DNA from 2 places in the Streptococcus sp. ALY_211 genome. Region 2 is predicted to be linked to the other one. Evidence: predicted binding sites of a transcription regulator. Region 2 holds the regulator's gene; the other holds the start of a gene.
What was found. Region 2 encodes HrcA, which represses chaperone genes, less so after heat shock. Its sites were predicted from a motif close to TTAGCACTCNNNNNNNNNGAGTGCTAA; they were not measured.
Positions count from the first base shown of each region.

Region 1 (15,028 bases), on a different contig from region 2:
CTTCTTCAAGGATAGTGGATAAGCGTTCATGTGTGCCAGGTTCCAGTCCCTTGGAGGCGTGCATGATGACAACCTTGTGATCTAGCAGTTCAGCGACCTGCTTAGCGACTAAACGTGTTACCTTTGTCGGAACCACAAAGAGAACAGCATCAATCCCATCCAAGGTCTCTTCCAAACTCTTGTAGGCTTTGATAGATTCATCCAGTACAATATCCTTAAAGTAGAGGGTGTTAGTATGTCTGTCATTGATCTCATCGATCTGCTCGGGAATATTTCCCCAGATACGGACCTCATGCCCATTGTCATTTAGGACTTGAGCAAGAGCAGTTCCCCATGAACCTGGTCCTAGGACAGCAATTTTTTGTTTTTTCATAACGATTCTCCATAATACTAATATCTTACCTATTATATCATAAAAGCAGTGAAAACAAAGACTGCAGCTGACTCTTAAGAGAGGAAGTCAGGTAGGATCAAGCATTTGAAGAGAAGCTAATAAATGGCTATGGCTTAGGCGTTTAGAAAGATTGTTCTGGCTTAAAAGAGGTAGAAATACGAAAAGAGGTGGAAGGAGTCACTTTTATCATTTATTTTACGAATATAGTATAATGAGAGTATTAATTTAATTGAGGTGACACATGTCAAAAATTCGTGGTTTTCAGCTAGTCAGCCAATATCAGGAGCTGGATCTCCTCCCTAAGCGTGAGACGGCTCATGCAGCAGGTTATGACTTGAAGGTTGCTGCTCCTATGACCATTGCGCCTGGAGAAATCGCTCTAGTCCCAACTGGTGTCAAAGCCTATATGCAGCCAGGAGAAGTCCTCTATCTTTTTGATCGCTCATCAAATCCACGTAAGAAAGGGCTGGTTCTGATCAATTCAGTCGGTGTGATTGATAAGGATTACTATGATAATCCTAATAATGAAGGGCACATCTTTGCCCAGATGAAAAATATCAGCCAAGAACCTGTAAGCCTTGACATCGGTGAGCGCATCGTGCAAGCTGTCTTTGCTCCCTTTCTTATCGCTGATGGGGACGAGGCTGACGGAGTGCGTACGGGCGGCTTTGGCTCGACAGGAAACTAACTAAGAGTGGAGGATACCAACGATCGCTAAGAAAAAATCAACCTTCGTCTGCCAAGAATGTGGCTACAATTCCCCTAAGTATCTGGGACGTTGTCCTAACTGTGGGAGTTGGTCTTCTTTTATTGAGGAAGTAGAAGTTGCTGAAGTCAAGAATGCCAGAGTCAGTCTGACAGGAGAAAAAAGCAAACCAACCAAGCTCAAGGATATAAGCTCGATCAATTATGCAAGAAGCAAAACAGACATGGAAGAGTTTAACCGTGTTTTAGGCGGTGGTGTCGTTCCAGGGAGTCTAGTCTTAATCGGTGGAGATCCTGGAATTGGAAAATCGACCCTGCTACTTCAAGTATCTATCCAATTAGCGTCACAAGGAACGGTCCTTTATGTCTCCGGAGAGGAGTCATCAGAGCAAATTAAATTGCGCAGTGAGCGCTTGGGAGATAGTGATAATGAGTTTTACCTCTATGCAGAGACCAATATGCAGCATATTAGAGAGCAGATTGAGCGTCTTCAGCCCGACTTTTTGATCATCGATTCGATCCAGACAGTGATGAGTCCTGAGGTAACAAGTGTTCAGGGATCGGTCTCACAGGTGCGTGAAGTGACGGCGGAGCTGATGCAGCTAGCTAAGACGAATAATATTGCCACCTTTATCGTTGGTCACGTGACCAAGGAAGGTCAGTTAGCTGGTCCTCGTATGCTGGAACACATGGTAGATACTGTTCTCTATTTTGAAGGGGAACGCCATCATACTTTTCGTATCCTGCGTGCCGTCAAGAATCGTTTTGGCTCAACCAATGAAATCGGTATTTTTGAAATGCGCTCTGGCGGTTTAATAGAGGTGTTAAATCCTAGTCAGGTCTTTCTGGAGGAGCGCTTGGATGGCGCAACCGGTTCAGCTATCGTTGTGACAATGGAAGGCACCCGGCCTATCTTAGCAGAGGTCCAGGCCTTAGTGACGCCCACAGTCTTCGGCAATGCTAAACGAACAACGACCGGACTAGATTTCAACAGAGTCAGCTTGATCATGGCAGTCTTGGAGAAGCGTTGTGGTCTTTTACTGCAAAATCAAGATGCCTATCTCAAATCAGCTGGTGGGGTAAAGTTAGATGAGCCAGCCATCGATTTAGCTGTAGCTGTAGCTATTGCTTCCAGCTACAAGGAACTGCCCACTAATCCACAAGATGCCTTTATTGGTGAGATTGGGTTGACGGGAGAGATACGCCGGGTCAATCGATTAGAGCAGCGGATTGCTGAGGCAGCCAAGTTAGGCTTTACAAAAATTTATGTCCCTAAAACAGGCCTGTCTGATATAGTCACCCCTCAAGGTATTGAAGTGATCGGTGTCTCAACAGTAGGCCAAGTCCTAAAAAAGGTATTTACTACATGAAAACACATCAAGAAACGGACATTGTCTACGGTGTCCATGCTGTGACAGAAAGCCTTCAGGCTAATACTGGAAATAAGCTCTATATCCAAGATGATCTGCAAGGAAAAAATGTCGACAAGCTCAAAGAGTTAGCAACTGAAAAAAAGGTAGCTATCTCTTGGACACCCAAGAGAAAATTAGCAGAGATGACCCAAGGTGCTGTCCATCAGGGCTTTGTTCTACGAGTATCCGAGTTTACCTACAGTGAGCTCTCGAACATTCTAGAAAAAGCAGATCAAGAGGAGAACCCCCTGATCCTTATCCTAGATGGACTGACGGACCCCCATAACTTTGGCTCTATTTTGAGGACAGCAGATGCGACAGGAGTGACGGGCGTCATTATTCCTAAGCATCGAGCTGTCAGTGTCACTCCTGTTGTCGCTAAAACGGCAACAGGGGCGGCTGAGCATGTCCCCATTGCTCGTGTGACCAACCTTAGCCAGACCCTGAATATCTTAAAAGAAGCTGGCTTCTGGGTCTTTGGGACAGATATGGATGGCACTCCCTCGACTCAATGGAACACTTCAGGAAAGTTAGCTCTTATTATCGGAAATGAAGGCAAGGGAATTTCTGCCAATATTAAAAAACACGTTGATGAAATGATCACGATTCCTATGGATGGTCATGTTCAAAGCCTCAATGCCAGTGTAGCAGCAGCTATTCTCATGTATGAGGTTTTTCGCAATAAATTATAAACGAGAGGAAGTCTTATGCCCAAGCGCAAGATACTGTTAGTGGACGGCTACAATATGATTGCATTCTGGCAGGAAACACACCAGTACTTTAAGACCAATCAGCTAGAAGCAGCTAGAGATATTTTACTCAATAAGCTCAGTCACTATGCCAGCTTTGAGCATATCGAGATTATCTGTGTTTTTGATGCCCAGTACGTTCCGGGCAGTCGTCAACGCTATGATGATTACCAGCTCAGCATTATCTTTACTGAAGAAGACGAAACGGCAGATGATTATATCGAGCGAGCAGCAGCAGAGCTAAATACAGCCCTTAATCTTGTCGAAGTCGCCACAAGTGATCTTAATGAGCAGTGGACGATCTTTTCTCAAGGTGCCCTGAGAGTATCTGCGCGTGAACTGGAAGAACGTGTTAATGTCGTTAAATCTGACTTGGACAAGATGACTGATCACATCGACCTCTACACACCCAAACTGGGCTCTTTCAACGAGGACCAACTGAGCCAACTCAAAAAGTTGATGGATGATTTGAAATAAATCATAGGTAGGCAAGGTCTACCTTTTTTGGTATAATAAGCCATTGAAAAACAGATGGAGATGACTATGACATTTAAGATTATAACGGATTCGACGGCTGACCTTGATGAAGAATGGGCCGCTCAAAATGACATTGATATTCTAGGTTTGACCATTACCTTGGATGGGACGACGTATCCGACAGTCGGGGAAGGACGTTTGACCAGCGATAAGCTTCTAGATGCTATGAATAACGGCGCTAAGCCAGTGACTAGTCAGGTCAATGTCGGTCAATTTGAAGCAGCCTTTCGCACCTATGCACAAAAAGGACAGCCAGTGCTCTACTTGGCCTTTTCTTCTGTACTTTCTGGAACTTATCAAAGCAGTACCATTGCCCGTGATTTGGTTTTAGAAGATTTTCCAGAAGCCCAAATTGAGATTATTGATACCAGAGCTGCTTCAGGGGGTGAAGGCTACCTATCCATGGTAGCTGCTGACATGTTAAAGGAAGGTGCCAGCTTAGAGGCGACCATGGAGCGTATACAGGACATCCTGCCTCGTTTGCGTACTTATTTCTTAGTAGATGATCTTTACCATTTGATGCGTGGGGGTCGTTTATCCAAGAGTTCAGCTGTCATAGGTAGCTTGGTCAATATCAAGCCCCTGCTGTGGCTGGATAGCCAAGGTTATCTGGTGCCTCTAGCTAAGATCCGTGGCCGCAAAAAAGCTATGAAAGAAATGCTTGCCCATGCTCTCACAGACGTTAAAGAGACAACAGCCATCGTTAGTTATGCTAATGACCAAGCCGCAGCCCAGTCTCTCAAGGAGCAGTTGCTAGAGAGCCCTGCTATCTCCCAAGTACTTGTCATGCCTTTAGGTCCAATCATTTCAGCCCACGTTGGACCAAATACCCTGGCCATCTTTACCATGGGTCAGAATCCTAGATAATAAGTATCCTTTGGGCAGATTGCCCAGAGGATTTTTTTAGCCAAGTTTAGCAAAATGACATTTATAAAATATTTTTTGTAAGATATAGTTGACAAAAAGTCTACCTATGAATATACTGATAGTATAAATTTAAAATCTAACGAGACAATGAGAGGAAAAGATTGTGATGATAAAAAAGATTCGGAAAGTCCAATGGCTAGTGAATTTGGTATTTGCTCTCTTTGAGGTGTTGCTTTTAGTTAATATTTTGACAGTATCGGATTTTGCTCTAAAAATAATCTTGCTGGTAGCAATAGTTTTGTTTTTGGTCTCATTTGTTGTCATAACTTGGGGGTTTCAAAAGGTAAAACGTATTCAGGCTAAAATCGATGCGGGGAAGGACAACGATAGCGATGTTCAAGCGTTTTTAAGTAAGAAGAAAGTTCAATCTGCTTTAGATGAACGCCAGCTGCAGCTCAGTATTGCCAGCTATATTCCAGCTTTTTGGTTTGTGATTGGTATTCTCTTTTCGGATACTTTTCTCTATCCTTTATTGCCTCATAGTTTCTTTATTAATTTAGGAATGTGGGGAGGAGTAGCAATTCTAGTTTCTCTAGATATAGTGAAGTTGGTCCATCCTATGCTCAATAACCGTAATAAGCGCTTGTACAAATACACAAGAATCTTTGCTTGGATAGAGCTGATTACTGCGTCGCTCTCAATCATCAATGAGATATTGATTTCTCTATTCAAAGGATCACCATGGTTGGGGGAGAATGGTACAATCAACTCTCTCCCTTTAAATTTAACAGCCCTCATCATGGGAATTTCTATTCTCTATGCCCTAAAGAAAAATGAGCGTGAGGTTACAGAAGACGAATAAGGAGTAAAAATGTTGGCAAAAAATCATTTGAATAACCAAAATTTAGTTAAAAATCAGTGGAAGATGATAACTTTCTACGCTCTTGGTTTACTAGGGTTTATTATTGTTTATTTTTTCAATGATAGGTCCTCGACTAAGACTATTGCTGGTATAGCAACTCTCTTCTTTGGCATTATGATTGTCCTACTATTGTTTGGGCTTAGGAGGGCAAAGCAAACTCAAGATAAGTTGGAAGCAGGGATAGAAGATGATAAAGATGTTCAAAAAGTAAAGGCGACTCCGATTTTTGATGAGCGTCAAATGCTCATCGCTAAAACCAGTGCCCAACCTGCCTTTTACTTTATGCTTGTTGTCTTGTGGTTGAGCATTTTTGTTACTCCCAAAATCCCTTATGAGTTTTTGACGCAATTAGCGATGTGGGGAGGCTTAACCATTTACAATTGTACAGCTATCCTAAGCGGAGCCAGTATGTTTACAGATTCGCGTTTTAGGCGCTGGTCCAAGTACGGCAAACGGATTGCTTACTTGATGTTAAGTATCGGACTGTTTTTAGCCATCTTAGTCATGATATCGCTTGTGTTGATCCTTTTATCCCACGATAGACAATTGTTTGGAACATACTTTTTTAATGATGTAGGAATATTGGTGATAATAACATTTATGGCTTTATCCATGGGCATTTCCATTCTTATCCGTATTCGTAGAGATCAAAAAGAGGATCAGGAATGAAAAATTTGCGACTAAAATCAGCCCGAGCAGGCAAGGACCTCACCCAGCAAGCCCTAGCAGATGCGGTTGGGGTATCGCGCCAGACCATCTCCGCCATTGAAAAAGGAGACTACAATCCCACGATCAACCTCTGCATAGCCATTTGCAAGGCATTGGATAAGTCTTTAGATGAGCTTTTTTGGCAGGACTAGTGGGCCAATAAAAAAGAGCTACCCTCTCTACTAACAATATGCTAGAATAGAGGACATAAAACGTTCGTCAGTCAGTCTGGGTCTGGGCTATACGACTCTGTTCTATCGCCCTGAAGGGAGTCTAATCTGACCCTGGCTTGAAAATTTAAGATAGAAAAGGAAAGTAATTTATGGTAGAAATAAAAAAGAAACATTGGTATGATCGCTTGTTATACTTTGGACTAGCCCTTGCTGTTCTAGCAGGTGAGCAAGCGTCTGGAGTGATAATGCAAATCTTCCAAGGGATTATTGCAGCCGCCAAGGGTATGGATGTGTCTAATGTTGAAGACATCCTCAAGATCCACTTACCTGCTTGGCAGATAGGGATATTAATTGTGATCGACCTGATCATTATAGGGTTATCGGTCTGGTTGCTCAAGCATTACAAGTTGATCCATAAAGAGGGCTTGAATTGGAAGTTGCTCATCGGGGGACTCCTCCTAGGCTATCTAGCCATGCTAGGGATCAACACATTGGGAAGCTGGCTCATGGGGTTGCAAGGAAAGAGCGATACGGCCAATCAAACGACCCTTGAGGAGATAGCTAAAGCCAGTCCTTTCATCTATATGCTGATATTTACAGGTTTCGTGGCTCCTATAACTGAGGAACTAACCTTCCGAGGATTTTTCCAAAAGGGAATCTTTGACAATACCTGGTGGGGATACTTGCTAGTTAGCTTACTATTTGGCCTCTTTCATTTTCCAGATAGTTGGGGAGCCTTGGTGACTTATGTAGGCATGGGCCTCGTGATCGGCTGGTTTACCTATCGTTATAATCGTTTGGAGTACAGCATTGCTCTTCATATGCTAAACAATATTATAAGCACTATCATTATATATGCTATGTTCTAATAGAATTTTCTTTTATAAAAACGCACTTTTTGCAATTCGCAAAAAGTGCGTTTTAAGTTGGTGATTTAACGATAAGCTTTGATAGTATCTACTGTCGAGCGATCCAATTTCTTGATGATAGCTTGTAGGAAGTTCTGTGCCTGGTAGAAGTCATCCATATTGTAAAGTGTCTGATGGGAGTGGATATAGCGAGCGCAGACACCGATGGTTGTGGATGGGATACCACGATTTTGTAGATGAGCTGCCCCAGCATCAGTTCCTCCCTTAGCAGCATAGTACTGATAGTTGACACCAGCTTCCTCAGCAGTTGTCAGTAGAAAGTCCCGCATGTCCTTGAGCATAATATGCCCTGGGTCATAAAAACGGATCAAAGTACCATCACCGATATGTCCTTGATCTCCATAAACATCCCCTGCCGGTGAACAGTCAACAGCAAAGAAGAGATCAGGATCAAATTGAGTCGTAGACACGTGTGCCCCACGCAGACCAACCTCCTCTTGAACATTGGCACCAGCGATTAAAGTATTTGGTAATTCGTGTCCTTTTAGATTCTCCAACAATTCACTGACCATGAGGACACCATAGCGATTATCCCAGGCCTTGCTGATAATGTTTTTGCCATTAGCCGTCAGTATAGCCTGACTATCAGGAACGATTATATCTCCTGGTGCGATACCGTAGGCTAGAACTTCATCCTTATCTGTGAAGCCACCATCGAAAATAATATTTGAAACATCAGGGAGCTTGCTTTGCCCATCTTTACCACGTAGGAAATGTGGCGGAACAGAGCCTGAAATAAGAGGAATTTCACGTCCCTGTCTCGTAAAGAGACTAAAGCGCTGTGAGCTGATGACCAGAGGATTCCAGCCACCGACAGCCACAGCCCGCAAGGTACCGTCTGGCTTGATCTCACTGACCATAAAGCCGACCTCATCCATATGAGCAGCTACCATGATTCGTGGAGCATCATTTTGAGAACTCTCTTTAACGCCAAAGATCCCCCCTAGCCCATCCGTTTCGATGCGATCGACAGTCGGGATCATTTTTTGACGTAAAAAATCACGAACCTGATGTTCATAGCCAGCGATCCCTTTGAGAGCAGTAACTTCTTGAATTTTTGAAAATAAATCTGTCATCATGTACCTCGATTCTATAAACCTATTGTAGCACAAAGTGATTACAAACCTGACTTGATTTTTCCGACTAAAGTCCAATTCAACTTATCTTCTTGCAGGTCGCTTTAGTCCTGCATTTGTGTTAAAATGGATGGCATGAAATCAAAAAAATTAGTGCTAACATCTGCTCTAGTGGGTCTAGCTGGTCTGGCTGCTCTAGGCTATCATCTTCACAAGCAGGTGGAGACTCAAAAAGTTAAGCGTCAACTCCAAGAGATTCGTACCTATTTTGAAACTATGGGAACAATTCAAGTCCTCTTTATCAAGAGCTATGCTTCCCAAGGCAATCTCCTAAAGGGCGGTCTAGTCTTTGAAGATGGTCGCGTTTTGGACTTCATTTATGATGCAGGTGCTATTAGCTATCAGGAGGAAGATCATGATTAAGCCAGAGAGTTTAGAAGACTTAGCGGCCTATGTCGAAAAAGAGGGAAAATACGTTTTTCTTTTTACGGCAGATTGGTGCCCTGATTGTCAGTTTATCTATCCTGCTCTTCCTGAGATCGAGGCAGCTAATCCTGATTATACCTTTATTCAGGTAGATCGTGATGCCTTTATGCCAGTAGCTCAGCAGTGGGATATTTTTGGTATTCCTAGCCTAGTAGTCCTTGAAAATGGCAAGGAAATTGGCCGTCTGGTCAATAAACTGAGAAAAACCAAAGAAGAAATCAATCAGTTCCTCAGCGGACTAAAGTAAAGGAAGAAAAGATATGATTTTTGCATACAATAAAAAACAAGTTGGTGATGTCTTGATGGTGATCCTTCAGGATACAAAGGCACTCAAGCGTGAGGTTGAGCGCAGAGGTAAGGTGGCACGGATCTTTGAGTCTGAGACAGAGAAAACCCTAGCTTGGAATATTTTTGAAGCATCTAGCCTCATCACAATCGATGGCAATGGTCAAGTTTTCCCAAAGGATGAGGACGTGGCTATCCTCAATCAAGAGCTCGAAAAAGAAGGCTTTGAGGAAAGACTTGAAGGGACTCCATCTCCTGTCTTTGTGGTGGGACAGATCACCGAAATGGCAGCGCATCCTGATAGCGACCATCTCAATATTTGCCAAGTCAAAATTGGACCAGATAAAATGGTGCAAATCGTAGCAGGTGCCCCTAATGCAGGGGTTGGTCTCAAAACGATTGTAGCCTTGCCAGGTGCTATGATGCCAAGTGGGAATTTGATTTTTCCAGGCAAGCTTCGTGGTGAAGACAGCTACGGGATGATGTGCTCTCCACGTGAGCTGGCCTTACCCAATGCGCCTCAAAAGCGTGGCATCATCGAATTAGAAGATACAGCCTTAGTTGGAGAAGCCTTTGATCCAGAAAAGCACTGGAAAAATTAAGTCCCTGTTAATTAAATTAAATGTGTTAATCCCCTCTTTTTGAATGCTAATTTATGTATCCAGACAGACTTTATTGCAGTCTCATCTCATATTAGAAAATCGGAGATTACGAAAAGAGTAATTAACCCAATAGCCTAATCTTATAGAAATCAATCAGTTTTTACTGATTTTTTTATTTTTTTCAAAAAATATCCTTATTTTCAAAATAAATTACGGATAGATAAGTAGGAGGTGAAAATATGTACAACAAAGTCGTACTCATCGGTCGTTTGGTAGCCAAGCCAGAGCTAGTTAAGACCTCGAGTGATCGTTCCGTCACTCATATGACGATAGCTGTAAATCGGCGCTTCAAGTCTCAGGATGGAGAGCGCCAAGCTGACTTTATCAGCGTCGTCTTTTGGGGAAAGCTAGCAGAGACTTTGGTTGCCTATGCGAGTAAGGGAAGTCTTCTATCCCTTGACGGTGAAATAAGAACGCGACACTATGAAAAAGACGGTCAAACGCATTATGTGACCGAGGTTCTAGGACAAACCTTCCAGCTCCTAGAGAGCAGAGCTCAAAGAGCCATGAGGGAGAACAATGGAAACAATGATTTGACCGACCTTGTATTAGAATCGGAAGAACTCCCCTTCTAACCTTATCTTAAATAATGTCTTTATTTTCCTATCCCAAAACTATCTTTCAAAAAAATTACATGAATAAGCAAGTGCCCTTTTTATTGGGTGCTTGTTTTGTTTTGAAATAGAGAAAAGAAATAAAAACAAATTGAAAGCCTTTTCACAATGTGCTATACTAGCCCTGATAAGGCACAAGGAGGAGTTGCAATGCCAATTATTTTCAGTGATATTGATGGAACACTTTTAAATCAAGACCATATCGTAACACCAAAGACTCAGGCAAGTATCAAGGCTAGTGTCGACAAGGGATTCTTATTTGTCCCAGTGTCTGCCCGTATGCCAGAAGCTATTCGACCGATTACCGAGGACTTTGGTTTGATCACACCTATCATCGCCTACAATGGTGCTCTTTTGCAGACAGACGATAAACAAACGATCGCCTCTCATTCACTAGCGATGACGACAGCTATTTCAGTGGCTCAAAAAATCGAGGAGATAGGGAGTGATTTAGCTTGGAATATCTACTCCTATCAAGATTGGTATTCCTCCAAGCAAGCTCACAGCCTGGTTGCCAAGGAAGAAGATGTCGTTGGTCTAAAATCAACGCCAGTAGAGCTATCTGAACTGACAAATTTAACAGAAGCTCATAAGGTTCTGGTCATGTGTCCAGTAGATAAGACAGATAAGGTCATGCAGATCTTAAAGGATGAATTCACCAATCTTTCTATCGCCAAGTCTCTACCCCATCTAATTGAAATTATGGCTGCTGGTATTGACAAGGGACAAGCAGTAGCTGAGTTTGCTGACTATTATCAGGTAGCTATGGAAGATACCATTGCCTTTGGAGATAACTATAATGACTTAGAGATGCTGGAGACAGTAGGACAGGCCTTTGTCATGGGTAATGCACCTGAAGCCTTAAAGGAACGTATAGGCAATATTACTCTGGATCATAATCATGATGGCATTGCGGCAGCTCTGGACAAAATCGTGTGATAGCGCCCAGATCAAAGAATAATCAAAAAAGCCAAGAATAAAGTAAGGCTTTTTTCTTGACTATTTTTGACCAAATGATAGAATAATAACTGTAATTAGCACTCGAAAGATAAGAGTGCTAAAAAATATTGGAGGTCTATTATGTTAAAACCATTAGGTGATCGTATTGTTGTAAAATTTGAAGAAGTAGAAGAAACAACGGCAAGTGGTTTTGTCTTGGCCGGTGGTTCACATGAAGCCGCAAAAGCAGCCAAGGTCTTGACAGTTGGCCAGGGTGCTCGTACATTGACTGGTGAGCTTATTGCTCCAAGTGTATCCCAAGGGGATAACGTATTGGTTGAGAACGGCTCAGGTCTGGAAGTTAAAGATGGTGACGATAAGGTCACTATCATTCGTGAAGCAGACATTTTGGCGATTATAGACTAATTCAAACATAAGAGAGGTAAATCATTATGGCAAAAGATATTAAATTTTCATCAGATGCACGTTCTGCTATGGTGCGTGGTGTAGATGCTTTAGCTGACACTGTCAAGGTAACGCTTGGCCCTAAGGGACGCAATGTCGTACTAGAAAAATCATTTGGGTCACCCTTAATTACCAACGACGGTGTGACTATTGCTAAAGAGATCGAATTAGAAGATCATTTTGAAAATATGGGAGCCAAATTGGTTTCAGAAGTTGCTTCAAAAACCAATGATATTGCCGGAGACGGAACAACAACAGCGACTGTCTTGACACAAGCCATTGTCCGTGAAGGGCTTAAAAATGTCACAGCTGGTGCTAATCCAATCGGTATTCGTCGTGGGATTGAAAAGGCTGTATCAGCAGCTGTGGAAGGCTTGAAAACTAATGCTCAGCCTGTATCTGGCAAAGAGGCTATCGCTCAGGTAGCAGCTGTCTCTTCCCGTTCCGAAAAGGTTGGGGAATACATCTCAGAAGCCATGGAAAAAGTTGGCAACGACGGTGTCATCACCATCGAGGAATCTCGTGGTATGGAAACTGAGTTAGATGTTGTTGAAGGGATGCAATTTGACCGTGGTTACCTTTCTCAATACATGGTAACTGATAACGAAAAAATGGTCGCTGATCTTGAAAATCCTTACATCTTGATTACCGATAAGAAAATTTCAAATATTCAAGAAGTCCTACCCTTGTTAGAAGAAGTCCTTAAGACCAATCGTCCATTCTTGATCATTGCCGATGATGTCGATGGAGAAGCGCTTCCGACTCTTGTTCTTAACAAGATTCGTGGAACCTTCAACGTTGTAGCAGTGAAGGCACCAGGATTTGGTGATCGCCGTAAGGCCATGCTGGAGGACATTGCTATCTTGACAGGTGGTACAGTGATCACTGAAGACCTTGGACTTGAACTCAAAGATGCTAGCATGGCTACTCTAGGTCAAGCAGCCAGAGTGACTATTGATAAAGATTCAACAGTTATCGTTGAAGGAGCTGGTCAAGCCTCAGCTATTGCTGATCGTGTTAATGTGATTAAATCACAATTAGCAACCACAACGTCAGAGTTTGATCGTGAAAAATTACAAGAACGTCTGGCTAAACTTTCTGGTGGTGTTGCTGTCATCAAGGTCGGGGCAGCAACTGAAACCGAATTGAAAGAAATGAAACTCCGCATCGAAGATGCCCTCAATGCCACTCGTGCCGCTGTTGAAGAAGGGATTGTAGCCGGTGGTGGTACAGCCCTTGTCAATGTCATTAAAAATGTTGCGGCTATTGAGGTTGATGGTGATGAAGCCACTGGACGCAATATCGTTCTGCGTGCCTTGGAAGAACCAGTCCGCCAAATTGCCCGCAATGCTGGCTACGAAGGATCTGTCATTATTGAAAAATTGAAAAGCAGTGAGCTTGGAACAGGCTTCAACGCTGCTGATGGAAGCTGGGTAGACATGGTTGAAGCAGGTATTATTGACCCTGTCAAAGTTAGTCGCTCTGCCCTCCAAAACGCAGCCTCAGTAGCTAGTCTAATCTTGACAACAGAAGCTGTTGTGGCTGATCATCCAGAAGAATCAGCAGGTTCTAGCGCTCCTGCCATGGACCCAGGTATGATGGGTGGCATGATGTAATAGAATATCATCAGTCAGAAAAGACAAAAAAGAGCAGCGATGAAACGCTGCTCTTTTTTATGAGCGAATAATGCTAACGGATTTAGACTTTTATCCAGAACACTTTTTAATAGACTAGAACATTAAAAATTAGCGGTAACGATACCAGGCTTTTCTTGAACTAGCTTACGGTAGAATTCCGCACGTGTCGCATAAATGTAAGGAGACAACCAAAGATTTCCAATTCCTAATGTTAATAAGGCTAATAGTGCCCAGCCCAAGAAGCTAAGATCCAGGACAAATAATTCGAACTTATGACCGTCCATCAACTGACGTGATTTAGTAATAGCCTCCGTAGGAGCAACTTGACGTCCTTGACTGACCAAATCATCGACAATATAGTTAGACATAGCGTAAGAATAAGTTTTGATCATAGCAGGGACGGCCAGCAATAAACCCCAAAGAAAGAGAAAGACTGCTTTAAGAAGACATGTTAACAAAATAGCACTTGCACGTCCTTCGGTAAAGCCAGTAAATGCTGCACTAAAGACATTATCTTCTTTACGCTGGTCTACTAAATGCAACAGAGCCAACATCAAGCTAGCAGTTAGCCAAATATTAATGATACCACCAAATCCACTGGTAATGATACTCAACACCAAGGCAATAGCGGAATTGACCAAGGTTACCAGGGCAGCCCAGCCCCAATTTCCAGCTAATTTTTGCTTAGCCAGTGTTTTTAATTGTACACGAGACAATGAGAGTTCCTCCTAAAAATAAGTTTAATTTGAACATAATCATTGTAGCATAAGAAATTGCGCAAAGCAACGGACTTTAAAGCAGGCTAGGCGACTGTAATTGATGATCAAAGCTTTGAGAGGTCACAGAGCACTCGATAGTTTTTCCTGTAAATGGATGGATAAAGGTGAGCTCATGAGCATGTAGCATCAGACGTCCGGAAGGATTAGGATGGTAGAGAGGATCTCCAATTAAGGGATAACCGTGATAAGAAAGGTGGACACGAATCTGGTGGGTACGACCAGTCTCCAGCTGACAGTTGACCAGTGTACAGTGCTTAAAAGACTTTAACTTGGTGACATGAGTTATAGCTGTCTGTCCTCCCTTAGAGGTGACTATACGTTTGCGCCGATCATGTCTATCGCGCCCAATTGAGTCTTTATAGCTAAGAGAATCCGACCTAAAGTTTCCGTCTACCAATGCCCAGTATTGACGACGAATTTTCTTATCTTCCAGCAGACGATTAAGAATCGGTAGGACAAAAGGATTTTTAGCGAAGAGAACCAGACCGCTAGTCTCCTTGTCCAGACGATGGACGACATAGCAGGTCTTGCCGACATAAGCAGAAACATGATTGAGCAGAGCAATCTCTCTTGGCTCATTGCCATGTGTTTTCATTCCTTCAGGCTTATTGACGACAATGAGATGCTCGTCTTCATAAACGGCATCAATGAGTTTTGGATCTCCCATCGGAATAGATTTTTGGGGATAG
Region 1 is NZ_JBZFUN010000002.1:86,595-101,622, reverse strand. It holds gene AC4HAJ_RS02445 (NAD(P)H-dependent glycerol-3-phosphate dehydrogenase) at 1-373, opposite strand, end outside; gene AC4HAJ_RS02440 (dUTP diphosphatase) at 636-1,082, shown strand; gene radA (DNA repair protein RadA) at 1,105-2,469, shown strand; gene rlmB (23S rRNA (guanosine(2251)-2'-O)-methyltransferase RlmB) at 2,466-3,203, shown strand; gene AC4HAJ_RS02425 (NYN domain-containing protein) at 3,219-3,737, shown strand; gene AC4HAJ_RS02420 (DegV family protein) at 3,804-4,664, shown strand; gene AC4HAJ_RS02415 (hypothetical protein) at 4,831-5,526, shown strand; gene AC4HAJ_RS02410 (hypothetical protein) at 5,536-6,255, shown strand; gene AC4HAJ_RS02405 (helix-turn-helix transcriptional regulator) at 6,252-6,446, shown strand; gene AC4HAJ_RS02400 (CPBP family intramembrane glutamic endopeptidase) at 6,617-7,336, shown strand; gene pepA (glutamyl aminopeptidase) at 7,402-8,472, opposite strand; gene AC4HAJ_RS02390 (DUF4651 domain-containing protein) at 8,608-8,895, shown strand; gene AC4HAJ_RS02385 (thioredoxin family protein) at 8,888-9,205, shown strand; gene ytpR (YtpR family tRNA-binding protein) at 9,219-9,845, shown strand; gene AC4HAJ_RS02375 (single-stranded DNA-binding protein) at 10,085-10,480, shown strand; gene AC4HAJ_RS02370 (Cof-type HAD-IIB family hydrolase) at 10,670-11,458, shown strand; gene groES (co-chaperone GroES) at 11,600-11,884, shown strand; gene groL (chaperonin GroEL) at 11,911-13,539, shown strand; gene AC4HAJ_RS02355 (DUF975 family protein) at 13,662-14,276, opposite strand; gene AC4HAJ_RS02350 (RluA family pseudouridine synthase) at 14,353-15,028, opposite strand, start outside.
Region 1: the regulator HrcA is predicted to act here: its motif matches at 11,554-11,580, upstream of groES (co-chaperone GroES).

Region 2 (15,028 bases):
CTGCGACATGGTTGTTAGATGAGAGGGCTCCTAAGGTAACTCCACCAGATTTTATTCAGAAACGTTGGGAGCAATGGCAAGAAATCAAGGAGGCTAGTAAATGACGCAAAGCAAACGAAAATTGGTTGAGCTCAGAAATGTATCTTTAACCTTCAATAAAGGGAAATCTAATCAAGTCAAGGCTATTGATGATGTGAGTTTTGATATTTATGAGGGAGAAGTTTTTGGTTTAGTTGGTGAATCAGGTTCTGGTAAGACAACGATTGGACGCTCGATTCTTAAGCTTTACGATATTGATGGTGGCCAGATTAGTTTTGATGGTCAATCAATATCTGATTTTAAAGGGCAGCAGCTTCAGGAGTTTCGTAAGTCTTCACAGATGATTTTTCAAGATCCCCAAGCTAGTCTTAATAGCCGTATGAAAATTCAAGATATTATTGCAGAAGGGCTCGATATTCATCATTTGACACATTCCAAAGCAGAACGTCAAGCAAAAGTGGAGGAGCTGATTGAGTTAGTTGGATTGAATAAGGATCATTTGACCCGTTACCCCCATGAATTTTCAGGTGGGCAAAGGCAGCGTATTGGCATTGCTCGTGCTTTAGCTGTCAATCCTAGGTTTGTTGTTGCTGATGAGCCTATATCAGCCTTGGATGTTTCTATCCAGGCACAAGTGGTTAATCTGATGCAAAAGCTTCAAGCTGAACAGGGATTAACCTACCTCTTTATTGCCCATGATCTTTCTATGGTGAAGTATATTTCTGATCGTATTGGGGTTATGCACTGGGGCAAACTTTTGGAAGTTGGTCCAGCTGATGAAGTTTATAATAATCCTATTCATCCGTATACAAAATCATTATTATCTGCTATTCCTGAGCCAGATCCTGAAAAGGAGCGACGCCGAGTTCCTCTGGTTTATGACCCAAGCTCGGAAAGAGATGGTCAAGCTCGACAAATGTGCGAAGTGACGCCAGGACACTTTGTCTATGCTACTGATGATGAACTTCTTACTTATAGGAAAGATCTTTAAATTTATGATTACCCATGAGGCTGAGATAAAAGTTCTCGGCCTTATTTATTTGGTCACTTTTATTTGCTAGGCTCAGTGGTTGAATATCTAATCTCATGAACTTTGTTTATCTTATTTCTAACCTACCTAAAACGGTCTTCTAGATTGTTTCAAGTAGAACTCTTAGAAATAAAAAAAGCGCAGAGAAATCACATTCTTCGAGTTATTGATTTTTGTCCCACTCTCATTATTTTCGTAAAAACTAAGCAGATTTTTTTTCAAGATGCCTAAAATCCTATATAATGGCATTGTTAAACGAAGGAAGTAGGCTATGTATCAGGTAATAAAAATGTATGGTGATTTGGAGCCCTGGTGGTTCTTAGAGGGTTGGAAGGATGATATTGTTGAAGTGCGGGAGTTTGAGAAGTTTTATGATGCTCTAAAGTATTATAAGCAAGAATGGTATGGACTCTTTGAGCGTTATCCTAGCTTTAATAGTAAAAGTAGTGTGATGACAGCCTTTTGGAATGTAAACGATCAGCGCTGGTGTGAGGAGTGTGTGGATTATCTTCAGCAATTTTATTCCATTGCTCTTTTAAAAGATTGGGCCAGTCTTCCTAAAGAAGCCTATCGACCGGGCTATGAAAAGAAACGTGGTGAATTATAAAAACTGAGAAATATTTCTCGGTTTTTTTAATTTTTTACGGATAAATAAGTAGGAGGTGAGGTATTCTGATGGTTCAAAAATTTGGAAAACGTATCATTTCTCAAGCAGTTGAGAGTCAGGCCCAGGATATTTATTTTATTCCAAAAGCAGATGGCTATGAGATATACATGAGAATTGATGATGATCGCAAATTTATTGATCATTTTGAGTTTGACCAAATTAGTGGTCTTATTAGCCATTTTAAATTTCTAGCTGGCATGAACGTCGGTGAGAAGCGACGCAGTCAGCTTGGATCTTGTGATTATGAATTGGATAATGGTGAGAGTGCATCTCTTCGCTTATCTACTGTTGGTGATTATAAGGGGCGTGAGAGTTTAGTCATTCGACTTTTGTTTGATCAAAAGCGAGTTTTGCATTATTGGTTTGAGGGATTAGATCGCTTATTACCAATTATTAATGGAAGGGGGCTTTATCTTTTCTCTGGCCCTGTTGGCTCTGGTAAGACGACTTTGATGTATGAGTTAGTGACTCAAAAATTTCCGAAGGCTCAGGTGATGTCAATAGAGGATCCTGTAGAGATTAAGCAGGATAGTGTCTTGCAGCTTCAGCTCAATCCTAGTATCGACATGACTTATGATAGTCTGATTAAATTAGCGCTTCGTCATCGGCCGGATGTTCTCATTATCGGTGAAATTCGTGATACTCAGACGGCTCAGGCTGTTATTAGAGCTAGTTTGACAGGGATTACAGTTTTTTCAACCGTCCATGCTAAGAGTATTCCGGGTGTTTATGCTAGATTGTTGGAATTGGGTGTAAAGCCCGATGAGCTTGCAAATAGTCTGACAGGGATTATTTATCAGCGCTTATTAGGGGGAGGAGGTGTATTAGATTTTGCCAAGGAGAACTTCGAAGCTCACTCAGCCAAAGAGTGGAATGACCAGATTGATGAGCTTCTTGCAGCGGGATATATCACTGCTGAACAGGCAAAAACCGAAAAAATTATCGCTTGATCGTCAGCGTAAAGTGATTCAGCTCTTCAATAATTTAATGAGTTCAGGTTTTACATTGACAGAAATTGTTGATTTTTTGGAGCGCAGTGGCTTGTTGCCCTCTATTTATACTTCTAGGATGCGTGAGAGTTTGTTATCGGGTGAGTCTTTAGCCATTATGATGGGGAGGTTAGGATTTTCAGATAATGTGGTGACTCAGCTAGCTTTATCAGAAGTGCACGGCAATACCCAAGGAGCCCTGATTAAGATAGAGTCTTATCTGGGAAAGCTTGTAGCGGTTCGTAAGAAGCTGCTAGAAGTAGCGACTTATCCTATTATACTTTTGCTGTTTTTGGTTGGAATTATGCTGGGTATGAGGCGCTATCTCTTGCCGCAATTAGGGGAAGAAAATATAGCGGCCGCACTGATTGCTCATTTTCCTACTATCTTTTTGGGTCTATTTATCCTGCTATTAGTCTTGGTTTTTCTTTCCTATCTTCATTGGAAGTCTTCAGATAAGGTGGGATGGTATAGTCGCATATCTCATTTTCCTTTTTTGGGTAGTTTTGTTCGAGACTACCTTACAGCTTATTATGCTAGAGAGTGGGGAAATTTGATTGGCCAAGGGATTGAGATGAGTCAGATCGTTGTGATTATGCAAAAGCAGCGCTCCCAATTATTCAGGGAGATTGGCAAGGAGATGCAGGAAGCCTTAGTCAGAGGTCAAGAGTTCCATCATAAAGTTTTAGATTATTCCTTCTTTCTTAAAGAGTTGAGTCTTATTATTGAGTACGGTCAGGTGAAGTCCAAATTAGGGGATGAGCTTGAAGTTTACGCTCAGGAGAGCTGGGAAACTTTCTTTTATAGGGTGACAAGAGCAACTCAGATTATTCAGCCTCTGGTGTTTATATTAGTAGCTCTTGTAATTATCATGATTTATGCGGCTATGTTATTGCCTATGTATCAGAATATGGAGGTTCAATTTTAGATGAAAAAGATTATTACACAGATGAAAAAGGCGCGTGTGAAGGCCTTTACGCTGATTGAAATGTTGGTTGTCTTATTGATTATTAGTGTTTTATTGTTGCTTTTTGTCCCAAATTTAGCTAAGCAAAAGGATTCAGCTAAAAATACTGGTGGAGCAGCTGTTGTTAAGGTAGTAGAAAGTCAAGCAGAGCTTTATGAACTGAATCATACTGATGATGCTACAGTATCTAAACTTGTAGCGTCCGGTGATATCTCGCAGAAGCAGGCGGATTCTTATAATGAGTATTACAAGAAACATTCAGAAAAACGTCATGTCCCAAATTAGGGCTTTTACCTTATTAGAGACGCTTTTGGTTTTGGCTATTACTAGTTTTATTTTGATGGCTTTTACTGGAGGCGTACAGAGAACTTTTAAGGGGATTCAGCAGCGATTGTTTTTCTTGTCTTTTGAGCACCTTTATGAGGATACTCAACGCTTGAGTCATAGTCAGCAAAAAGAACTCAGTCTTAATGTCACTGCTACAGAAGTTTCTAATGGAGTTGCTAAGATTGAGCTGCCTGATTCTGTTCATCCCATTCAAGACTATCGGGTAGTTTTTTCAGAAGAGGGAGGAAATTCTTCCTTGCAGAAGTTAGAATTTCGGACACAAGACGGTTCTGTCACCTATCAACTATATATAGGGAGTGGTCGTTATAAAAAAACAGAAAGTTAGGGCTTATGTCCTTTTAGAGAGTCTGGTAGCTTTAGCTGTCTTAGTTATGATTGTTAGTCTAGTATTAAGTGAAGTGAATAAGGATAGAAAAAGAATGGCAACTCTTCTACGTCGTCAGGAAGTTGTAAATGTAGCTCAAATGGCTGTTCAAACTAGGCGAGAAAATCTGACATTAAATGGCATTAGTGTTACTGTTCAACAATCTGACACCAGTATTACTGTCTATGAAGGTGGGAAGGTGGTGTTAGATGTTGCAAAACGTTAAAGTCAGAGCCTTTACTCTTCTTGAATGTATGGTAGCTTTACTGATTATTTCTGGGAGTATTCTTGTTTATCAGGCTATGACAACTGTTGTCAGTAGCAATGTGAGCTATATCAGTCGTAACGATGAGGAAGAGTGGCTGTTGTTTTGTCAGCAGATGCGTTCGGAGTTGGCATCTGCACAACTTACTAAGGTTTCTGATAATAAGCTCTTTGTTAAGAAGGGGGAGCAAGAGTTAGCGTTCGGACGAGCCAAGGCTGGAGATTTTAGGAAAAGTAATGCTGATGGCCGTGGGTATCAGCCTATGATTTATAGGATTAAGAGTAGCCGTATTAGCCAGAGTGGTTCCATAGTTCATATTACTATAGTGTTTAACTCAGGTATGGAAAGGACGTTTATATATGCTTTCTAAGAGGTGGGTCAAAGCAGGTGTATTGATTTATGCGGTACTTATGGCAGCTATATTTTCTCTACTTCTTCAGTTTTATCTCGATCGGGTGATAGCTAGCCAAAGACAGTACTTGGCTATGGAAAATCATGCTGAAGCCTATGTGCTCGCTCAGTTGACTAAAGTAGAGTTAGAAAAGGATCCAGATAAGCGACAATTTTATTTTGATAGTGGGCAAGTAAAGATTGAAGGCAGAGGTGATCATATTGATATTGAAGTGACTCTGGGGTCAGGAGAGAAGTATCATTTTGATGATCAAATTCCAAAACAATCTCAAAAGGTTAAAAAAGGTAGCAAGAAATCAAAATCTCAGAGATCTAGGCCTTCTAAAAAAGAAAATGATGAAGTAGGGTCTGAGAAACAGACATCGGATTCATCGGACGATGATAGGACAACGGAATCTTCTAGTACTAGTCAGAGTGGGAGTGAGACGAGTTCATCAGAAGGTACAGTGGATAAGGATTCAGCCTCTTCAGATGATTAGCTGATTGTGGTTCAGAAGGTTTTGAGAGTTTTTATTTTCAGGTAAATCTGTTATGATAGCATTATGAATTTTGAGAAAATAGAACAGGCCTACGAGCTCATTTTAGAGAATGTACAGTTGATTCAAAATCGATTATCTACTAATATTTACGATGCTCTAATAGAGAATAATGTCTATTATATGAATGAAGATAGTAGAGACAGTAGAGTGTCTGCAAATATAGCTTCCTTAAAATCTTTGAATTTGACTTCTGAAGAGTGGCGTCGGGCTTATCAATTCATTTTTATAAAGGCTGCTCAGACCGAACCCCTTCAAGCCAATCACCAGTTTACACCTGATAGCATTGGGTTTATCTTATTATTTCTTTTGGAAAATCTGACTGTAGAAGAGACAGTTGATGTTTTAGAAATTGGCAGTGGGACAGGGAATTTGGCGCAGACTCTTGTGGTTAACAGCCAGAAAAAAATGAACTATCTAGGATTAGAAGTCGATGACCTACTTATTGATTTGTCTGCCAGTATTGCTGATGTTATGGGGACGGAGGTTGGCTTTGTTCAAGAGGATGCTGTGCGCCCTCAGCTTTTAAAAGAGAGTGATGTAATTCTTAGTGATCTGCCGGTTGGATATTATCCAGATGATGCGATTGCTAGTCGTTATCAGGTTGCTTCTAAGACAGAGCATACATATGCTCATCACTTATTAATGGAGCAGTCTCTCAAATATCTTAAGAAAAATGGTTTTGCTATTTTCTTAGCACCAGTGAATCTTTTGACAAGTCCCCAGAGTGATCTCTTAAAGCAATGGCTCAAGAATTATGCAGATATTATTTCTGTTATTACTCTTCCAGATAATTTATTTGGTCATGCGGCTAATGCAAAATCGATCTTTCTCTTGCAAAAACAAGCTCAGAAACCTAAGGAGACTTTTGTTTATCCTTTAACAGACTTGCAAAATCAGGACCAATTAGTTGATTTCATGACCCAGTTTAAAAAATGGGTAGCAGATTATATTCTTTAATTTAGAATTCTGCTATAATTGGAATACGTTTAGAAAACGATTTCAAACCCAGAAGAGGTGATCCTATGTCTAAAACAATCGCAATAAATGCTGGTAGTTCCAGTTTGAAATGGCAACTTTATCAAATGCCAGAAGAAACTGTTTTGGCGAAAGGCTTGATTGAGCGTATCGGTTTATCAGACTCAGTTTCAACTGTATCATTTGATGGGCGCTCAGATTCTCAAACTCTAACGATTGCAGACCATACCCAAGCTGTTAAAATTTTATTAGAAGATTTAATTCGCCATCATATTATTGAAGACTACTCAGAGATTACAGGTGTTGGACATCGCATTGTAGCTGGTGGGGAGTATTTTCAAAACTCTGCTTTAGTAGACGATCGGGTCATTGAGCAAATTGAGGAGTTGTCACTTTTAGCACCTTTACACAATCCTGGTGCTGCCGCTGGTATCAGGGCTTTTAAAGATATCTTACCTGATATTACTAGTGTGGCTGTGTTTGATACTTCTTTTCATATGACGATGCCTGATTATGCTTATCAATATCCACTTCCTCAAAAATATTATGAGGAATACAAGGTGAGAAAGTACGGCGCACATGGGACTAGCCATAAGTATGTGGCTCAAGAAGCAGCTAAGATGCTAGGGCGTCCGCTTGAAGAGCTCAAGCTCATTACAGCACATATTGGGAATGGTGTTTCCATTACGGCAAATCGTTATGGTCAATCAGTAGATACCTCCATGGGGTTGACACCGCTAGCTGGACCGATGATGGGAACGCGTTCTGGAGATATTGATCCTGCTATCATTCCTTTCTTACTTGATCAAGCTCCAGAATTTAAAACGGCAGCTGATGTCGTTAATATGCTTAATAAGGAATCTGGTTTAGATGGTGTATCAGAACTTTCTAGTGATATGCGAGATATTTTAAAGGGGGTTGAAGAAGGAGTTCCTTCTGCGGTTTTAGCCTACGAAATGTTTGTTGATCGTCTCAAGAAATTTATCGGTCAGTATCTTGCTGTATTAAATGGTGCTGATGCTATTGTATTCACAGCGGGTATGGGAGAAAATTCTGCTCAGCTTCGCAGTGATATTATTGCTGGTTTAACGTGGTTTGGTTTGGATATTGATCCAGAAAAAAATGTTTTTGGTTATGTTGGGGATATTTCTAAGGCAGATTCTAGCATTAAGATCCTTGTTATACCAACCGATGAAGAAGTCATGATTGCACGAGATGTTGAATCTTTTAAATAAATGATACCAATAAGGCTGGGATAGTTCCCAGCTTTTATATTTTTACCTGTTTATCTCTTGACAGATATTGATAGTGGCTAAAAGTTCGGGAATTGATATTGTTTTTAACTGAATATTTGAATAAAATTAACGATTTGTGGTAAAATACAAACAATATGAAAAATGGGGTATAAAAATGAAAGCTATTATTACAGTTGTTGGCAAAGATAGTAAAGGGATTGTAGCAGGAGTATCGGTTAAGATTGCTGAATTGGGGTTGAATATTGATGATATTACTCAGACTATTCTTGATGACTATTTTACAATGATGGCGATTGTTTCAGCGCCTGAGAAAAAAGATTTTACTTTGCTTCGTAAAGAGTTTGAAGATCTCGGTGCATCGCTAAATGTTAAGATCAATATTCAAAGTGCCGCCATATTTGATGCTATGCATAACTTGTAGTAAGAGAAGAAAGGGCTAAAAATGGATATTAAGCAGGTTACAGAAACAATTGCGATGATCGAGGAGCAAAATTTTGATGTCCGTACGATTACAATGGGGATCTCACTTCTTGATTGTATTGATTCTGATATCAATAAGGCAGCAGAAAAAATTTACAGTAAAATTGTAGAAAAGGCTGGTAAGCTCGTAGCTGTTGGGGATGAGATTTCTGCTGAGTTAGGGATTCCGATTGTTAATAAGCGTGTATCAGTGACGCCTATCTCTATTATAGGAGCAGCGACTGATGCTGAAGATTACATTCCCCTAGCTAAGGCACTAGATAGGGCAGCAAGAGAAATTGGGATTGATTTTATAGGAGGATTTTCAGCTCTGGTTCAAAAGGGTTACCAGAAGGGGGATGAGATCCTTATTCGATCAATCCCACGAGCTCTTGCTGAGACGGAGTATGTCTGTGCATCTGTTAATATTGGTTCTACTAAATCGGGTATTAATATGACCGCTGTTGCTGATATGGGACATATCATTAAAGAAACTTCGCAAGCTTCTGATATGGGACCAGCTAAGTTGGTTGTTTTTGCTAATGCTGTTGAAGATAATCCTTTTATGGCTGGGGCCTTCCATGGTGTTGGTGAGGCTGATGTTATCATTAATGTCGGTGTTTCTGGTCCTGGTGTAGTAAAGCGTGCTCTCGAAAAAGTTCGTGGGGAAAGTTTTGATGTTGTGGCAGAGACAGTTAAAAAGACGGCTTTTAAAATTACACGTATTGGTCAACTGGTTGGTCAGATGGCTTCTGAGCGTCTTGGCGTTAAGTTTGGTATTGTTGATTTATCTCTCGCTCCAACACCTGCTGTAGGAGATTCGGTGGCTCGAGTGTTAGAGGAAATGGGATTGGAGACAGTAGGGACTCATGGGACAACGGCTGCTTTGGCCTTGCTGAATGATCAGGTTAAAAAAGGTGGTGTTATGGCTTGTAACCAAGTTGGTGGTTTATCGGGTGCTTTTATTCCTGTGTCTGAAGATGAGGGAATGATCGCTGCCGTCCAAAATGGATCGCTTAATCTCGAAAAGTTAGAGGCCATGACAGCTATTTGTTCTGTGGGATTGGACATGATTGCTATTCCAGAGGATACCCCAGCTGAGACTATTGCTGCTATGATTGCTGATGAAGCTGCTATTGGTGTGATTAATATGAAGACAACCGCTGTTCGAATTATTCCACAGGGTAAAGAAGGCGATATGATTGAGTTTGGTGGTTTGCTTGGTTCGGCTCCAGTGATGCCTATCAATAAAAATTCCTCTGTTGAATTTATCTCACGTGGAGGACAAATTCCTGCTCCTATTCATAGTTTTAAAAACTAATAGTGTTATGACATCTGTCTTAATGGGCAGGTGTTTTATTCGACCTAAATTTGATATAATAAACAAAATAACTAAAGAAGGTTTTACTATGGTTAAAACAAGATTATTTATAGCAAGACATGGAAAAACTATGTTTAATACGATTGGGCGTGCTCAAGGTTGGTCTGATACTCCGCTTACTCAAGAAGGGGAGCAAGGGATACATGAACTTGGACGGGGACTTAAGCTTGCTGGTGAGTCATTTGTTGCTGCTTATTCTAGTGACAGTGGTCGAACGATACAAACTATGGAGATTGTTCTGGAGGAATTAGGTCAAGAAAGTATTCCCTATAAGAGAGACAAGAGAATCCGTGAGTGGTGCTTTGGCAGTCTAGACGGTGGTTATGATGCCGAGTTATTTCATGGTGTCATGCCTCGGGTTTCTGACAAGCCTATGGAAGATATGACTTATGAGGAGATGGCTGAAGCTATTGTTGATGTTGATACGGCAGGCTGGGCTCAACCGTGGCCGGTTCTCAAGAATAGAATCTTAGAGGGTTTTATAAGTATAGCGAATGAGGTGTCTTCTAATGGAGGCGGAGATGTGATTGTTGTCAGTCATGGCATGACCATTGCTACTTTAATTTATTTGCTTGATCCTAGTAGCCCCCGTATTGCCTTGGATAATGGTAGTGTCTCGGTACTATCCTATGAAAATGGTCGCTTTACGATTGATGCTATAGGTGATATGAGTTATCGCCAGCAGGGACGCTTGGATAGAGAAAGGACAAGCTCATGCTGAAGAAGCGTGGTCGTTTAGCTATTGTCTTTTTAGTTCTTGGGAGCCTCTTAGTTTTATGTTTGGTTTTTGGGGGGCGGAATAAGCCTGTTTCGCTTTCTACTGGTTCTTCTAAACCTTCGTCTCAATCTGGTGGGGCACAGATGTTAGCAAAGGCTGATGATTGGGAATTGATTCTGGTCAATAGAAAGCATATGACTAAGGAATTGAATCCTGAACTTGCTTGGGTTGAAAATGTTCAAGTGGATGCGCGTATTAAAAGCGATGTTGAATCGTTTTTGGCAGCAGCTAGACGGATAGACGAGAAGGAACATTTGATATCGGGTTACCGAAGCGTTAGTTATCAGGAGGGCTTGTTCAATAGTTATGTTGAGCAGGAGCAGCTTGATCATCCATCTTGGACACATGATCAAGCTGTAAAAAAGGTGCAGACCTATTCACAGCCATCTGGAGCTAGTGAGCATCAGACGGGATTAGCTATCGATATATCTACTGTTGATAGTCTCAACAGCAGCGATCCTGCTACGGTAGAGCGTCTCAGAAAAATAGCTCCTAAATATGGCTTTGTTTTGCGGTTTGATAAGAGTAAGTCCGAGATCACTGGTGTAGGGTATGAGGACTGGCATTTTCGATATGTCGGTAAAGATTCTGCTGAGTATATGGAAAAGCACAAGCTTAGTTTAGAGGAGTATGTTGAACAGTTATCTTAATAATGAGGAGAAGATAATATGAGGACAAGGATGAAGCCACCAGTGTTTCTGACGATTCTTGGTGTGGTTCTTTTAAGTCTAATTGTATTGTTGAGCTTGAATGTCAAGCCGAAATCAATAGACACTAAAGTAAAAACAGCTTACAGTAAGCGAGAATTTATTACCCAAATAGCTCCTATGGCTAAAGAGTTATCGGATAATTATGGGGTTGATGCTTCTGTGATTATTGCCCAAGCAGCTCAAGGGTCTGATTTTGGGACAAATTTGTTGTCGGTTCGCTATCATAATGTGATGAGAACGGTCGCAGAGCCAGGGGAAGCTAAGGTTGTTTTATCAGCACAGTCTTATGAATCTAACCATTGGAAGAAAGTTAAGCAACCCTATGCTGTTTACAGGAGTTGGGAGGATAGTCTACAGGACTACCTACAGAGTTTAAGCTCCAATAGGGATTATAAGTCTCTTTATAAAATGTTAGCGACTTCGAATGATTACTTGCAGTCGGCGCAGGCCTTACAGCATTATGGATTTAGCACAGATCCCGACTATGGCGTTCAGCTGGTAAAGATTATCGAAGATTACAACTTGACACGCTATGATAAAAATTAGCACTCTTTTTAAAAGAGTGCTAATTTTTTAGCCTTTTTGCTTGACATCCCCTTATAGAAGGGTATAATGGAATCATAAGTTAGCACTCGGGTGATGGGAGTGCTAAACTATCAGGGGAGGGGTCGGTATGATTACACAGCGGCAAAATGATATTTTAGCTATGATTGTGCATTTATTTACTCAGACTCACGAACCTGTGGGGTCAAAGGTGTTACAAAATTATATCTCGTCTAGCAGTGCTACTATTCGAAATGATATGGCAGCGCTGGAAGAGGTTGGCTTGCTGGAAAAAGCGCACACTTCGAGTGGCCGCTTGCCTAGTAGGCAGGGGTTTCAATATTATGTGAATCATCTATTGAGCTTGGAACCTTTAGAAGAATCGGAGCTTTATGATTTAGTAGGTGCCTTTGATTTCGAATTTTTTAAATTAGATGATCTTTTACAAAAGGCAAGTGATATCTTATCTGATGTAACTGGTTATACGGCGATTACTTTAGATGTGGAGCCAAAGAATCAGCGGTTAACATCCTTTGATATTGTTAAGCTTGGTCAGCATGATGCTTTGGCTGTTATGACCTTTGATCATTCTAATACGGTGACTAGTCAGTTTGCCATCCCTAAAAATTTTTTGGATGAAGATTTGCAAATTTTTACTAGCCTGGTCAGAGAGCGCTTGTTAGAGCGATCGGTGATGGAAATTCATTATCGGATATTGACAGAGATTCCTCAAATTGTTCAACGTTATTTTAAGATCACAGATAATGTCTTGGAATTGTTTGAGCATATCTTTAAGGAAATGTTTGTTGAAAAGCTGTTTATATCAGGAAAGGAGAGAATTCTTCAATTTTCAGATATTGAGCGCTATCGCTTGTTAGATCATCATCAGGAATTAGCCTTGGATATCAGACAGCACTTGGATGATTCACAAGCCTATGCTATTAGTCTAGCTCAGGAAGGTCAAGCTGGTCTGGAAGCTATTAGCCGGGTCTCTTATAAATTTTTGATCCCCTATAGAGGTTTTGGCAGTATTAGTCTTTTGGGTCCTGTGACACTTGATTACCAGTACTCCTTAGAGATTCTGAGGGTGGTCGGTCAGATCCTGACTCTCAAGCTGGCAGATTTTTATCGCTATTTAAATAGTAATCACTATGAAGTCCATTAGAGGAGGTTTTATGTCAGAAGATATTAAAAAAGAAAATGAAGCAGTTGCGGAAGAAGAAATTTCTGAAACAGAAGAAACTATACAGGAGCAAGAGTCAGTCGATTCAGAAGTTGAGGAAGTTGCTGCAGACCCATCCGAACTTGAGCAGGCCCAAGCCAAAGCAGAAGAATTTGAAAATAAATTCTTGCGTGCTCATGCTGAGATGCAGAATATTCAGCGTCGCGCCAACGAAGAGCGCCAGCAGCTGCAGAAGTACCGCTCGCAAGATTTGGCTAAGGGCATTCTACCTAGTCTCGATAATCTTGAGCGGGCCTTAGCAGTTGAGGGGTTAACTGATGATGTTAAAAAGGGTCTTGAAATGGTACAAGAAAGCCTGATCCAAGCTCTTAAAGAAGAGGGTGTAGAGGAAGTTGCAGTTGATAGTTTTGATCACAACTTCCATATGGCTGTTCAAACTTTACCAGCTGATGAGGAACATCCTGCAGAGAGCATTGCAGAAGTCTTCCAAAAGGGTTATAAACTGCACGATCGCCTGCTTCGTCCAGCCATGGTTGTGGTATATAACTAGTCAATAATGATGGGTATTAAAACATCTCATCATTATACGGCAACATTGCCTGGACTTCTTACTATCTCACGCTGTAACTATGCGATGATGGCTAATCAATAAGATTGAACTAATTGTGTCCGAGATGACCTTAAACTATTATCATAAAAGTAAAAATAATATTAAAAGAGGAAAAAGAGATGTCTAAAATTATTGGTATTGACTTAGGAACAACAAACTCGGCAGTTGCCGTTCTTGAAGGAACTGAAAGTAAAATTATCGCTAATCCAGAAGGTAACCGTACAACGCCTTCTGTTGTATCTTTTAAAAATGGTGAAATTATTGTCGGTGATGCTGCTAAGCGTCAAGCTGTGACTAATCCAGAAACCATTATTTCTATTAAATCTAAAATGGGAACATCTGAGAAAGTCTCAGCAAATGGTAAAGAATATACGCCACAAGAAATTTCAGCAATGATTCTTCAATACCTTAAAGGGTATGCTGAAGATTACCTTGGTGAAAAAGTTGAAAAAGCTGTTATTACAGTTCCTGCTTACTTCAACGATGCCCAACGTCAAGCAACCAAAGACGCTGGTAAAATTGCTGGTCTTGAAGTAGAGCGTATCGTCAACGAACCAACTGCTGCGGCCCTTGCTTACGGTCTTGATAAGCAAGATAAAGATGAAAAAATCTTGGTATTTGACCTTGGTGGTGGTACTTTCGACGTATCAATCCTTGAATTGGGAGATGGTGTCTTTGATGTATTAGCTACTGCTGGTGATAATAAACTCGGTGGGGATGACTTTGACCAAAAGATTATTGATTTCTTGGTAGATGAATTCAAGAAAGAAAATGGCATTGATCTTTCTACTGATAATATGGCTTTGCAACGCTTGAAAGATGCTGCTGAAAAGGCTAAAAAAGATCTATCGGGTGTAACGCAAACACAAATTAGCTTGCCTTTCATCACTGCTGGTGAAGCAGGTCCTCTTCACTTGGAAGTATCATTGACCCGTGCTAAGTTTGATGATTTGACTCGTGATCTGGTTGAGCGCACTAAGACTCCTGTTCGCCAAGCCTTGTCTGACGCTGACTTGACTCTGGCAGAAATCGATGAAGTTATCTTGGTCGGTGGTTCAACGCGTATTCCTGCTGTTGTTGAAGCAGTTAAGGCTGAAACTGGTAAAGAACCAAATAAATCTGTGAATCCTGACGAAGTTGTTGCTATGGGTGCTGCTATTCAAGGTGGAGTTATCACTGGTGATGTTAAGGATGTCGTTCTTCTTGATGTTACACCGTTGTCACTCGGTATCGAAACTATGGGTGGTGTCTTCACGAAGTTGATTGATCGCAACACAACCATCCCAACTTCTAAGTCACAAGTCTTCTCAACTGCTGCTGATAATCAACCCGCTGTTGATATTCATGTCCTTCAAGGGGAACGCCCAATGGCTGCAGATAATAAAACGCTTGGACGTTTCCAATTGACTGATATTCCAGCAGCTCCTCGTGGTGTGCCACAAATCGAAGTGACATTCGATATCGATAAAAACGGTATTGTATCTGTTAAGGCTAAAGACCTTGGTACGCAAAAA
Region 2 is NZ_JBZFUN010000010.1:12,579-27,606, forward strand. It holds gene AC4HAJ_RS07530 (ABC transporter ATP-binding protein) at 1-104, shown strand, start outside; gene AC4HAJ_RS07535 (ABC transporter ATP-binding protein) at 101-1,030, shown strand; gene AC4HAJ_RS07540 (DUF1033 family protein) at 1,341-1,676, shown strand; gene comGA (competence type IV pilus ATPase ComGA) at 1,745-2,686, shown strand; gene comGB (competence type IV pilus assembly protein ComGB) at 2,610-3,653, shown strand; gene comGC (competence type IV pilus major pilin ComGC) at 3,654-3,977, shown strand; gene comGD (competence type IV pilus minor pilin ComGD) at 3,964-4,365, shown strand; gene comGE (competence type IV pilus minor pilin ComGE) at 4,337-4,630, shown strand; gene comGF (competence type IV pilus minor pilin ComGF) at 4,614-5,039, shown strand; gene comGG (competence type IV pilus minor pilin ComGG) at 5,029-5,559, shown strand; gene AC4HAJ_RS07580 (class I SAM-dependent methyltransferase) at 5,623-6,576, shown strand; gene AC4HAJ_RS07585 (acetate kinase) at 6,642-7,829, shown strand; gene AC4HAJ_RS07590 (ACT domain-containing protein) at 8,005-8,271, shown strand; gene AC4HAJ_RS07595 (PFL family protein) at 8,293-9,630, shown strand; gene AC4HAJ_RS07600 (histidine phosphatase family protein) at 9,719-10,411, shown strand; gene AC4HAJ_RS07605 (M15 family metallopeptidase) at 10,405-11,118, shown strand; gene AC4HAJ_RS07610 (glycoside hydrolase family 73 protein) at 11,149-11,724, shown strand; gene hrcA (heat-inducible transcriptional repressor HrcA) at 11,852-12,886, shown strand; gene grpE (nucleotide exchange factor GrpE) at 12,897-13,454, shown strand; gene dnaK (molecular chaperone DnaK) at 13,634-15,028, shown strand, end outside.